DNA from 2 places in the Nonomuraea sp. C10 genome. Region 2 is predicted to be linked to the other one. Evidence: riboswitches for the same ligand, from Rfam matches in the RefSeq annotation. Region 2 holds a riboswitch; the other holds the start of a gene.

Region 1 (5,307 bases), on a different contig from region 2:
CTGGTGGGCGGCGCCGAGCGCCGCCAGCACCGGGATCATGATCTCCAGGGCCTCTCGGGCGGGCAGCCTGCCACGGTCGCGCAGCACGTCACGGAGCGTCTTGCCGGGCACGTACTCCATCGACAGGTAGACGACGTCGCCGTCGGTGCCCTGATCGAAGACGTGCACCACGTTCGGGTGCGAGAGGCTGGCCACCGACTTCGCCTCGCCGATGAACCTGCGCACGAACGCCGGGTCGTCGGCCAGCGAGCGGTGCATCACCTTGAGCGCGACGGTCCGGTCCAGCCGGATGTCGAGCGCCAGGTAGACAGTCGCCATGCCACCCCGGGCGATCCGGGACTCGACGCGGTAGCGCCCGTCGAGCAGCCGACCTACCAGAGGGTCCGCAGTCGTCGTGTCCACCCGGCTGAGTTTACGGGCGTTTCGCCCCCGGGAGGGCCTGACCATCCGAAAGTGATGCCGACCCGTGCCGTTCCGTGACGCAAGCGTACTCCTGGGCCGGTGGAGAACCGCATTTCCGGGGCTCGTACCGCTCCCGGAAGTCCCTGGGAAGAAGTTCTCCTGGAAGGCCCGCGGGCTTTCCAGGAGAACCGGCACCGTCAGGGAGACATCGGGGACGAAGCCTCCGCGTACCGGCGGCGGGGGATCCGGCCCGCCAGCCGGGCCGCCCGCCCGGCCTGGACGGCCGACCGCATCGCCGAGGCCATCAGCTCGGGCCGCTGCGCCCGGGTGACCGCCGTCGCCAGCAGCACCGCGTCGCACCCCAGCTCCATCGCCAGCGCCGCGTCGCTGGCCGTGCCGATGCCCGCGTCCAGGACCACCGGCACCCCGGCCGCCTCCACGATCAGCTCGATGCTGTGCGGGTTCCTGATCCCCAGCCCGGAGCCGATCGGCGAGCCCAGCGGCATCACCGCCGCGCACCCCGCCTGCTCCAGCCGCCTGGCCAGCGCCGGGTCGTCGCCGATGTACGGCAGCACCACGAACCCGTCGGCCACCAGCCGCTCCGCCGCGTCGAACGTCTCGATCGGGTCCGGCAGCAGCGTCCGCTCGTCGGCGATGACCTCCAGCTTGACCCAGTTCGTGCCCAGCGCCTCGCGCGCCAGCCGCGCCGTCAGGACGGCGTCGCCGGCGGTGAAGCAGCCGGCCGTGTTGGGCAGCACCTTGATGCCGCGCCGGCGCAGCACGTCGAGCACCGACCCGCGGGCGTGCGGGTCGAGCCGCCGCATCGCCACCGTGGTCAGCTCGGTGCCCGACGCCTCCAGCGCCTGGTCCAGAACCTCCAGCGAGGGGGCGCCGCCGGTGCCCATGATGAGCCGGGAGCCGAACTTCTCCCCGGCGATGACCAGATCATCCACCTTGCACCGCCGTCAGCACCTCCACGCGGTCGCTGTCGCGCAGCGCCGTCGTCTCCCACGCGCTGCGGGTGACCACCTCGTCGTTCACGGCCACCGCCACGCCGGTGGCGGACTCGGTCAGGGACCGTACGGCCTGCGCGACGGTCATGCCCTCGGCCACCTCGCGGGCGGCCCCATTGATCATCACATTCATGAAACATCCTTGAATCTCGCCGGTGAGCACAATGTCGCGAGGTCGGCCTCCTCGCCTTCGAGGATCGCGGCGGTGAGCGGCGTCAGCAGCACCCCGCCACGATGGTGACCGGTCGCCAGCACCAGCCCCGGGATCCCGCTCGGCCCGATGACCGGCAGGTTGTCCGGCGTGCCGGGCCGCAGCCCCGCCACCACGTCGGCCACCTCCAGCTCCGTGACGCCCGGCACCAGCTCCCTGGCGTCGCGCAGCAGCTCGTAGACACCGCCCGCGGTCACCCTGGTGTCGAAGCCCAGCTCCTCCTGGGTGGCTCCGACCACCAGCTCCCCGTCGCCCCGCGGCACCAGGTAGACCGGGTTGCCGTGCACGGTCCCGCGCACGCACCGCCCGATCAGCGGCTGGGCCGACCTCAGGCGCATGATCTGCCCCTTGACGGGCCGTACCGGCACATCCGCCAGCTCCCCGCTCCACGCCCCCGCCGCCAGCACCACCCGCTCCGCGACCAGCGTCTCGGGCTCCCATCCGGGCGGCGCACCCGGCGAGATCCCGGGGACGGCGCCCGACTCCGGAGGGGCCAGCCGTACGCCGGACACCCGGTCGCCGTCACGCAGCAGCTCGGTGACCCGGGCGCGCACCACCGGGACGCCGAGCCGCTCCAGCGCGGCGAGCAGCGCCGCGGTGACGCGGCGAGGATCCACCCACGCGTCCGTACGGGCCAGCAGCCCGCCCCGGACGGAGGGCGCCAGCATCGGCTCCAGCCGCCGGCACTCGCGCCCGGTCAGGCGCTCGACCGGCAGCCCCAGCTTCTCCATGAACCCGGCCTGCTCGTCGAGCATCGCCAGGTCGTCGGGCCCGAACGCGACGTCGAGCGTCCCGTCGTCCCGCAGATCCAGCCCGGCCCGCGCGGCCGCCAGCCGTTCGCTCCCCTCGCCGGATTCCCCGAACCCCCAGGGTGACGCGGCGGCCCGCCCGTCCTCGCCGCCGGCCGACGGACGCCTCCCGCCGGCGGACGAGAGGTCGAAGGCCGGGAAGCGCCCGTCGCCGGGGACGGCGGACGCAGCCGCCGGGCCGGCGCCCGCGGGCGTGGAACCGGCGTGCCCCGTCTCGCCGTGAGGGGTGACCACGTGGGTGTTCGTGGGAAGCGTGCCCTCGGCGGGGACGGCCGAGCCGGACTGCCCGGCGTGAGTGTTCGGGGTGGTGGTCGTCCGAGGGGCGGAGACGCTCGTGTCGGACTGAGCGGTGAGGGTGGTGGCCGGTCCGTCGGATCCGGGAGCGGTGAGTCCGGCGTCGGCGGCGAGGGCGGCGGCGAAGGCGGGCCAGCGGCGCAGGGAAGCGACGCCGAGACGGAGCAGGGGCTCTTCGGTGTAGGCGACCTCGCTGATCGGGGCCAGCATGCCCGCCGCCGCATAGGAGGCGCCACGGGCGGGGGACGGATCCACCACCACGACCTCGCGGCCCTGCCTGGCCAGCCGCCAGGCGATCGACAGGCCGACGACGCCGCCTCCGACGATCACATCCATGTCCGCTCCCTTCGCCGGCATGATCCGGATCAGGTGTCTTGCGGTCGAAGGCCCGGTGAAGCCTTCCTCTCAGCCCGGTGACGGCCGGACTCCCGCGCGTCGTGCACCCCCACCTTACGACCTCCCACGACAGACCGGCACGCCGGTGCCGGGGGAGGTCGCCCCACCCGCGCGCCGCCACCGCCGAGACCGCGAAGATCGCGACCGGGCATCCTTGGAGACCGAGTTCCCGCCCTCACCGACGGCCGGCCGACCGGCCATGGATTCACCGGCCATGGATCCACCGGGCGTGGATCCACCGGGCGGTCCTGGGTCCTCCGGGCGGTCCAAGGCCCTCCGGGCTGCCCTGGGCCTTCGGGCGGTATCGGGCCCTTCGAGTGGTCTCGGCCTTCGGGAGGTTCTGGCCCTTTCGGGCGCTTCTGGGTTCTCCGGGCTGTCCTGGGCTCTTCGGGTGGTCTCGGGCTTCCGTGGGGTTCGGAGCTTCTCGGGCGGCACCGGCGTTCTTCGGGTGGGTCCTGCGGCAATCCTCGGCTGGGCTACTCCGGCAGGGCGCGATCATGCTCGTGGACGTACCAGAGCGGGTGGCTGTCCCGAATCGCCCTCGCCCCCGAGAGTTCCGTGGGTGCGTATGTCGTCTGCCCAACCTCCACGGATGATCTCCGGTGGCGAGGAGGTGGAGTGCCAGGTGGGGGAGGAATCGGGGCTCGGGGCGACGCTGTGGGGCGGCCCCCGTTATGGTCGCTTACGTGAATCATGTCGTGGTGGTGGGAGCCGGACTGTCAGGTGTCAGGAGCGTCGAGGCGCTGCGCGCACGCGGGTTCGGCGGCAGGATCACGCTGATCGGGCAGGAGCGCCACCGGCCCTACGACCGGCCGCCCCTGTCGAAGTCCGTGCTGCTGGGCGACGCCGACTCCAGCTTCGTCGACTCCGACCTGGCGGCGCTCGAAGTGGACTTCTGGCCGGGCGTCGCCGCCAAGGCGCTGCGCGAGGGCGCCGTGGAGACGACCGAGGGCGAGCTGGGCTACGACGGGCTGGTCATCGCCACCGGTGCCGAGCCGATCCTGCTCCCCGGTGACGGCCCGCAGCACGTCCTGCGTACCCTCGACGACTCGCTAGAGCTGCGCGCCCGGCTGGTTCCGGGCGCGCGGGTGGCGGTCATCGGCGCGGGCTGGATCGGCGCCGAGGTGGCCACGGCCGCACGCCGGGCAGGCTGCGCGGTGACGGTGGTCGAGGCCGGCCCCGCCCCGCTCACGCACGCCGTCGGCGCCGAGCTCGGCGCCCGCACCCAGCACTGGTACGAGGGCATCGACCTGCGCCTGGACACCATGGTCGCCTCCGTCGAGGAAGGCGGCGTGTCGCTGGTCGGCGGCGGGTTCGTGGACGCCCACGTGGTGGTGACGGGCATCGGCGTCCGCCCGGCCGTCGAGTGGCTCGCCGACGCCGACCTCGACCTGCACAACGGCGTCGTCACCGACGAGCACCTGCGCACGTCGCTGCCGAACGTGGTCGCCGTCGGCGACTGCGCCGCCTGGTGGTCGCGCCGCTTCGGCACGCGGCTGCGGGTCGAGCACTGGGACACCGCGCTGGGCGCGCCCGAGGTGGCCGCCGCGACGCTGCTGGGCGAGGAGGCGGTGTACGACCCGGTCCCGTACTTCTGGTCGGAGCAGTTCGGGCACATGGTCCAGTACGCCGGCCACCACCCGGCCGGCGAGCGGCTGGTCTACCGGGGCGAGGCGACGGGCAAGTGGTCGGCCTGCTGGCTCGCCGGCGACGACACTCTCGCCGCGGTGCTGGCCGTCGACCGGCCGCGCGATCTCGTCCAGGGGCGCCGGATCATCGAGGCGGGCCACCGGCTCGACACGGAACGCCTGGTAGATCCGGACGTGCCCCTACGGGATTGTGTTGTTTGAGCAAGCGCGGCATGTGGTAGTTGTGGTTTCGTGACGCTTTCTGTTGCACAGATCGACCGGGAGACCGATGCCCTCGTCGACGAGTGGCTCACTCTCCCCGAAGTGGCCGACCGCATGGGTCTCACCATGGGTCGCGCCAAGCAGCTCCTCAAGGACCACAAGCTCCTCGGCGTGCGCCGGGGCAGCGGCGGGCCACAGGTGCCCGCGGTGTTCCTCGACGGCCGAGATGTCATGAAGGGTTTGCCTGGCACACTCACCGTCCTGCAAGACGCGGGCTACGACGACGTCGAGTCGCTGCGCTGGCTCTTCACCCCCGACGACTCACTGCCAGG
Region 2 (5,307 bases):
TCGAGCGTGCCGGCGAAGCCGCGGACGACCGTGATCGGGGTGCGCAGCTCGTGGCTGGTGGTCGCCAGGAACAGGTCCTTGGCCTCCTCCAGCTCCTTGGCGGCGGTGACGTCACGGAAGTCGACGACCAGCTCGCCGGTCTCCTCGATGCGCGCGCACACCACGTCCAGCCAGCGCCCGCTGGGCAGCTGGTGGGTGACCTTCTCCCCAGGTCCGGGCAGCGGGAACGGCGGCGGGCCGCCAATGACCTCCTCGGCGCTGACGGCGGTGAGCTCGGCCGCGGCCGGGTTCCACCGCAGCACCCGGCCGTCGCCGTCGAGCACCGCGATGCCGTCGGCGCTGGCGTCGAACACGGCCCGCTCGTGCGCGCGCTGCCGCACCGCCTCCTGGTAGGCGACCGCGTTGCCGACCGCGATCCCGGCGTGCCCGGCCAGCAGCTCCAGCAGCTCCAGCTCCAGGTGGCCGGGCTTGCGCTTGGCGAACAGCGCGTAGAGCGCGCCGTACGGGCGACCGCCGACGGCGGCGAGGCCGAGCGCGATCGTGTGCAGACCCTTCAGCCGCGCCCACACCAGCCGGTCCAGCCCGGCGGACTCCAGCAGCACGGTCCTGCCGGTGCGCAGGAGTGTGCCGACCAGGCTGGTGTCCAGGTCGGTGGTGGCGTCCTTCAGCGAGTCCGGCAGCCGGTAGGTGCTGACCAGGCGCAGCCGGTCGCCCTCGATGAGCACGAACCCGCCCGCGTCGGCCCCGGTCAGCTCGGTGAGGCTGGCCGAGATGCGGTCGAGCACGGCGGGCAGCTCCAGCTCGGCGTTGATGTCGCCGACCACGTCGGTGAGCCTGCGCACCAGCCTCGCGCGGCGCGCCAGGCGGCTCTTGGCCGCGTGGTCGGCCTGCACCAGGTGGTAGACGCAGACGTATCCGGCCGTCGCGCAGCCCACGCGCAGCGCGCTGATGTCGGCCCGCACGTCCAGCACGCCGCCGTCGGCACGCGCCCGCTTGGTGCGCAGCGACACCTGCCCGCCGGTGCGGACCCGCTCCAGGGCCGCGTGGTGCTCGGCCGCCAGCTCCTCCGGCACGATCGGCGCCCTGCGCCCGAGCACGTCGGCCGCGGGCCAGCCGAAGAGCGCCTCGGCGGCCGCGTTCCAGACCAGGACCGTCTGGTCCCGGTCGATCGCGACGACGGCGTTGGGTGAGCTGTCGAGCACCGCGCGGACCATCTCGTCGTCACTCGCACCCCTTGGGTCCCCCACGACTCCATAGTGCCCGCGGCGTGGCGCTCGCGTCGGGCGATCCGTCCGATACGCTGCGGTCACGGCTTTTTCATGGCGGGTGGAGGTGAAGGCGTGTCGGGCGACCTCGAGGCCCTGCTGCGGGTGACGTCCGACACTTATCGGGGTGACGGCCAGCTCGACGTCGCGCTCGGCACCTACGACGGCGCGGTGGGCAGGCTGGTGCTCGCGGTCACCGCGCGCGGCCTCGTCGCCTGCAGCTACGAGGACGAGCACGTGGTCTTCGAGCGGGTGTCCAACCAGGTGGGCAGCCTCATCGGCACCGACGCCCGGCGGCTCGACCCGGTACGCCGCGAGCTAGACGCCTACTTCTCCGGCCGGCTCCGCGCCTTCTCCACCCGGGTCGACCTGACCCTCGCCACGCCGTTCGCTCGTACGGTCCTGCAGAAGACGATGGCGGTCCCGTACGGCACGACCACGACGATGGGCCGGATCGGCGAGCTCATCGGCAGGCCGCGCGCGCTGCGCGCGGTCGGCAACGCGCTCGGCGCCAACCCCGTGTGCGTGATCGTGCCGTGTCACCGGGTGGTGCGCGACGACGGCGAGCCCGGCGACTACGCGGGCGGCCCCACCGCCAAGCGCCATCTGCTCACCGTCGAGCGACGCGGCGCGTGACCAGCCCGATCAGCAGCGTCGCCAGGGCCGCGACGATGGCCGCGCCCAGCGCGCCGTTCATCCACGGCTCCCTGGTGAAGCCGATGACCTCGCGCACCCCGGCCCAGAAGCCGTCCCACGGGGCGACGGTCGGGGTGGAGGTGGTCAGCCAGTACGCCGCGAAGCCGAGCGCCCACGGCACCAGCATCGACCAGCGGGCGGGGGCGTCGGCGTCGGTGTTCCACCGGGCCGCGCCGCCGAGCAGGAAGTAGTCGACGGCCAGCACCGCGAACATCGGCACGAACACCGCGCCGATCACGCCCAGGAACGCGCCGTAGGAGGTCACGTCCACCACCAGCGCGATGGCGACGGTGAGCAGGCCGATGAGGGTGCTGATGATCCGCCGGTCGACGCGCGGCATGAGGTTCTGCAGCGAGACGGTCGTCGAGTAGACGTTCGCGAACGACTGATCGGCCTCGCGGAGCACCAGGATCGCGAAGAACAGCGCGCCCAGCGGCACCGCCACGAACGGCCCGAACACCGCCGTGCTGTCGGCCGCCACCGCCTCGGCCCCGGCGATCGCGACCGCGTACACGCCCAGGGCCAGGCAGGCGACCTGGGCGAGCGTGTAGCCGCCGACCACGCCGGTGAAGGCCGCCCGGCTGGACCTGGAGTGCCGGGCGAAGTCGGCGGCCAGCGGCACCCACGACACCGACAGCGCGATCACGTAGTCGACGGCCGGGGCGAACGCCTCCCAGGACCCTCCGGTCCGCGGCTGCGCGTCGCCCAGGAACTGCACCGCGAACCAGATCATCGCGATGATCACCAGAACCGTGATGTAGCGCCTGATCAGCCGGACCGCGCCCAGCGGCCAGACGGTCAGCACCGTGGTGATCACCCCGGCGACGATCACCCACACCGCGTACGGGACCGTGTCGCCGAAGATGGCCAGGGCGCCCTGGGCGATCACCCAGAGCTCGAACGCGCCCCAGCCGATCATCTGGATGATGTTGAGCACGGTGGGGAAGTACGACAGCCGCGCCCCGAACAGCCCGCGCAGCAGCACCATCGCGGGCTTGCCGGTCTGCGTGCCGGGAATGGCCGCCAGGCCCACCATGGTGGTGCCGATCAGGCTGCCGACCACGGTCGCGACCAGGGCGGCCGTCACGGTCAGCGGCGCGCCGCCGAGCGGGTCGATCAGGAACAACGCGCCGGAGAAGCCCAGCAGGCTGACCGCCAGGTTGGCCCAGAGCGCGCCCTGGTCGAGCACTCCGAGCGTCTTGGGGGGCTCGCCCTCCAGGGTCAGCGGAACTTCCTCGCCATGGATGGCATGCGACATCGCGCACTCCCTACGCCGGCATTACCCGGACAGGTTCATGCGGTCGGCAGCGGCGTAGCTGCCCTCTCAGCCCGGTTGGCCCCGAGCTCCCGCGGTGGGTCGTCAACAGCCGGAGATCAACTCCGGCTGCCGCCCCCATGATGCACTATTAGTCCCGTTTCGGCCAGTCGGGGTCAGGCGACCATCGGCGGCCGGCCGGTCTCGCTGACCATGGGACGCTTGTCGAGCTCCCAGGCCTGCATGCCGCCGCCGACGTTGACCGCCTCGCGGCCCAGGCGGTTGAGCCAGGCCGCCACCTGCAGCGAACGGCCGCCGACGCGGCACACGACGTAGACCGGACGTCCGGAGGGGACCTCGTCGACCCGCGCCTGGATCTGCGTCATCGGGATGTGGACCGCCTCGGGGGCGTGGCCCGCCACCCACTCGTACTCCTCGCGCACGTCGAGCAGGTAGGCGTCGTCGGGCACGTCGCGGACCTCGACCTCGGGAACCGTCATGCGCCCATTCTTACCTGCCGCGCGTCATGCTCGGCACGTTACTTGAGCAGCTTGGACATGCGGCGGTCGGCCAGCGGCTTGCCGCCGGTCTGGCAGGTGGGACAGTACTGCAGCGAGGAGTCGGCGAAGGACACCTCGCGGATCGTGTCGCCGCAGACGTCGCACGGCTGGCCCGCGCGGTTGTGCACGCGCAGCCCCGACTTCTTCTCCGCCTTGAGGTCCTTGGCCGCCAGGCCGCGCGCCCGCTCTACCGCCTCGCGCAGCGTGGTCACGATGGCGTCGTGCAGGTCGGCGATCTGCGCGTCGGTCAGCGTCGCCGCGACCTTGAACGGGGACATCTTCGCGGCGTGCAGCACCTCGTCGGAGTAGGCGTTGCCGATGCCGGCGACGACCTTCTGGTCGCGCAGCAGGCCCTTGATCTGGGTGCGGTTGCCGCCGACGATGCGTTTGAGCGCGGCGACGTCGAAGGACTCGTCGAGAGGGTCGGGGCCGAGCGCGGCGACACCCGGCACCTCGTCCGGATTTTTCACGACATAGACGGCCAGGCGCTTCTGCGTGCCCGCCTCCGTCAGCTCGAACCCCGGCGCCAGCCCGTCGGCGTCGGGCGCGAGCCGCACCCGTACGGCGAGCGGGCCCTTGCCCGGACGGACCGGCCTGGCGCCCGACAGGTCGTCACGCCAGCGCAGCCAGCCCGCCCGGGCCAGGTGGATGACCAGGTGGAGCCCGTCACAGTCGAGGTCGAGGAACTTGCCGTGACGGGACACGCCCGTGACGGTCAGCCCGCCCAGCGCGGTCACCGGCGGGTCGAACGTCTTGAGCGCCTGGAAGGCCACCACGTCGACGCCCGCGATCGTGCGGCCGACCGCCCGCTCGCCCAGGAACGCGGTGAGCGACTCCACCTCGGGAAGTTCAGGCATGCTCTCCAGACTACGCGGCGCTACGGCACGTCCCAGAACGCCAGCTCGTGCGCCATCCCCTCCGTGAACATCGCCTCCGCCCGGTCAGGATCGACGTCCGTCTCGTCGATCATCTGGGCGATCCGCTCGGCCAGCGCGGCGAACCCCGGGTCGGCGTACGTGTCGACCCAGGCCCGGTAGCGCGGCTCGGCGGGCGGGTTCTCCGCCAGGATCCTCCCCAGCGTCGAATATCCCCACATGCACGGATACAGCGCCGCCAGCCCCTCCCCGTACGAGCCCGCGGACTCCAGCAGGAAGGACGTGTACGCGACGCAGGCCGGCCCCTTCACCGCCCCCTCCAGATCGGCCCCGAACTCGGCCGACAGCGAACGGTGCAGATCCAGCTCCTCGTGGTAGGTCGAGTGCGCCAGGTCCACCAGGTCGCCGACGTGCGCGTCAGGAGCCTGCCAGGCCAGCTTGGCGAACACCCGCACGTAGTCGAGCAGGTAGAGGTAGTCCTGCTCCAGCCACGACCGGAACACGGGCTCGGGCAGATCGCCCCGGCCGATCCCGGCAACGGTGGGATGGGCCAGCTGAGCCTCAAGCAGGGGACGGCCGACAGCGTGCAATTTTTCCGAGATGGTCATGCTCGCACGTTAGTGTCAGAGGATGAGCGTGACGATCGCGGAGGAGAT

The links. Region 2 has a riboswitch for thiamine pyrophosphate ahead of FR742_RS37865 (cytosine permease). Riboswitches for the same ligand answer to the same signal wherever they lie in the genome.
Region 1: linked by a shared signal. The riboswitch ahead of FR742_RS22395 (FAD-dependent oxidoreductase) and the one ahead of FR742_RS37865 (cytosine permease) in region 2 are both predicted to bind thiamine pyrophosphate.

Annotation. Positions count from the first base shown of each region.
Region 1 is NZ_VPFF01000001.1:4,863,180-4,868,486, reverse strand. Features, by position in the region: gene pknB (Stk1 family PASTA domain-containing Ser/Thr kinase) at 1-402, opposite strand, end outside; gene FR742_RS22405 (thiazole synthase) at 600-1,355, opposite strand; gene thiS (sulfur carrier protein ThiS) at 1,348-1,548, opposite strand; gene FR742_RS22395 (FAD-dependent oxidoreductase) at 1,545-3,065, opposite strand; TPP riboswitch at 3,055-3,171, opposite strand; gene FR742_RS22380 (NAD(P)/FAD-dependent oxidoreductase) at 3,812-4,975, shown strand; gene FR742_RS22375 (Rv2175c family DNA-binding protein) at 5,006-5,307, shown strand, end outside.
Region 2 is NZ_VPFF01000003.1:1,326,090-1,331,396, reverse strand. Features, by position in the region: gene FR742_RS37875 (PAS domain S-box protein) at 1-1,214, opposite strand, end outside; gene FR742_RS37870 (methylated-DNA--[protein]-cysteine S-methyltransferase) at 1,341-1,901, shown strand; gene FR742_RS37865 (cytosine permease) at 1,876-3,219, opposite strand; TPP riboswitch at 3,210-3,322, opposite strand; gene FR742_RS37860 (rhodanese-like domain-containing protein) at 3,393-3,716, opposite strand; gene FR742_RS37855 (Fpg/Nei family DNA glycosylase) at 3,755-4,633, opposite strand; gene FR742_RS37850 (TenA family protein) at 4,654-5,259, opposite strand; gene FR742_RS37845 (GPP34 family phosphoprotein) at 5,282-5,307, shown strand, end outside.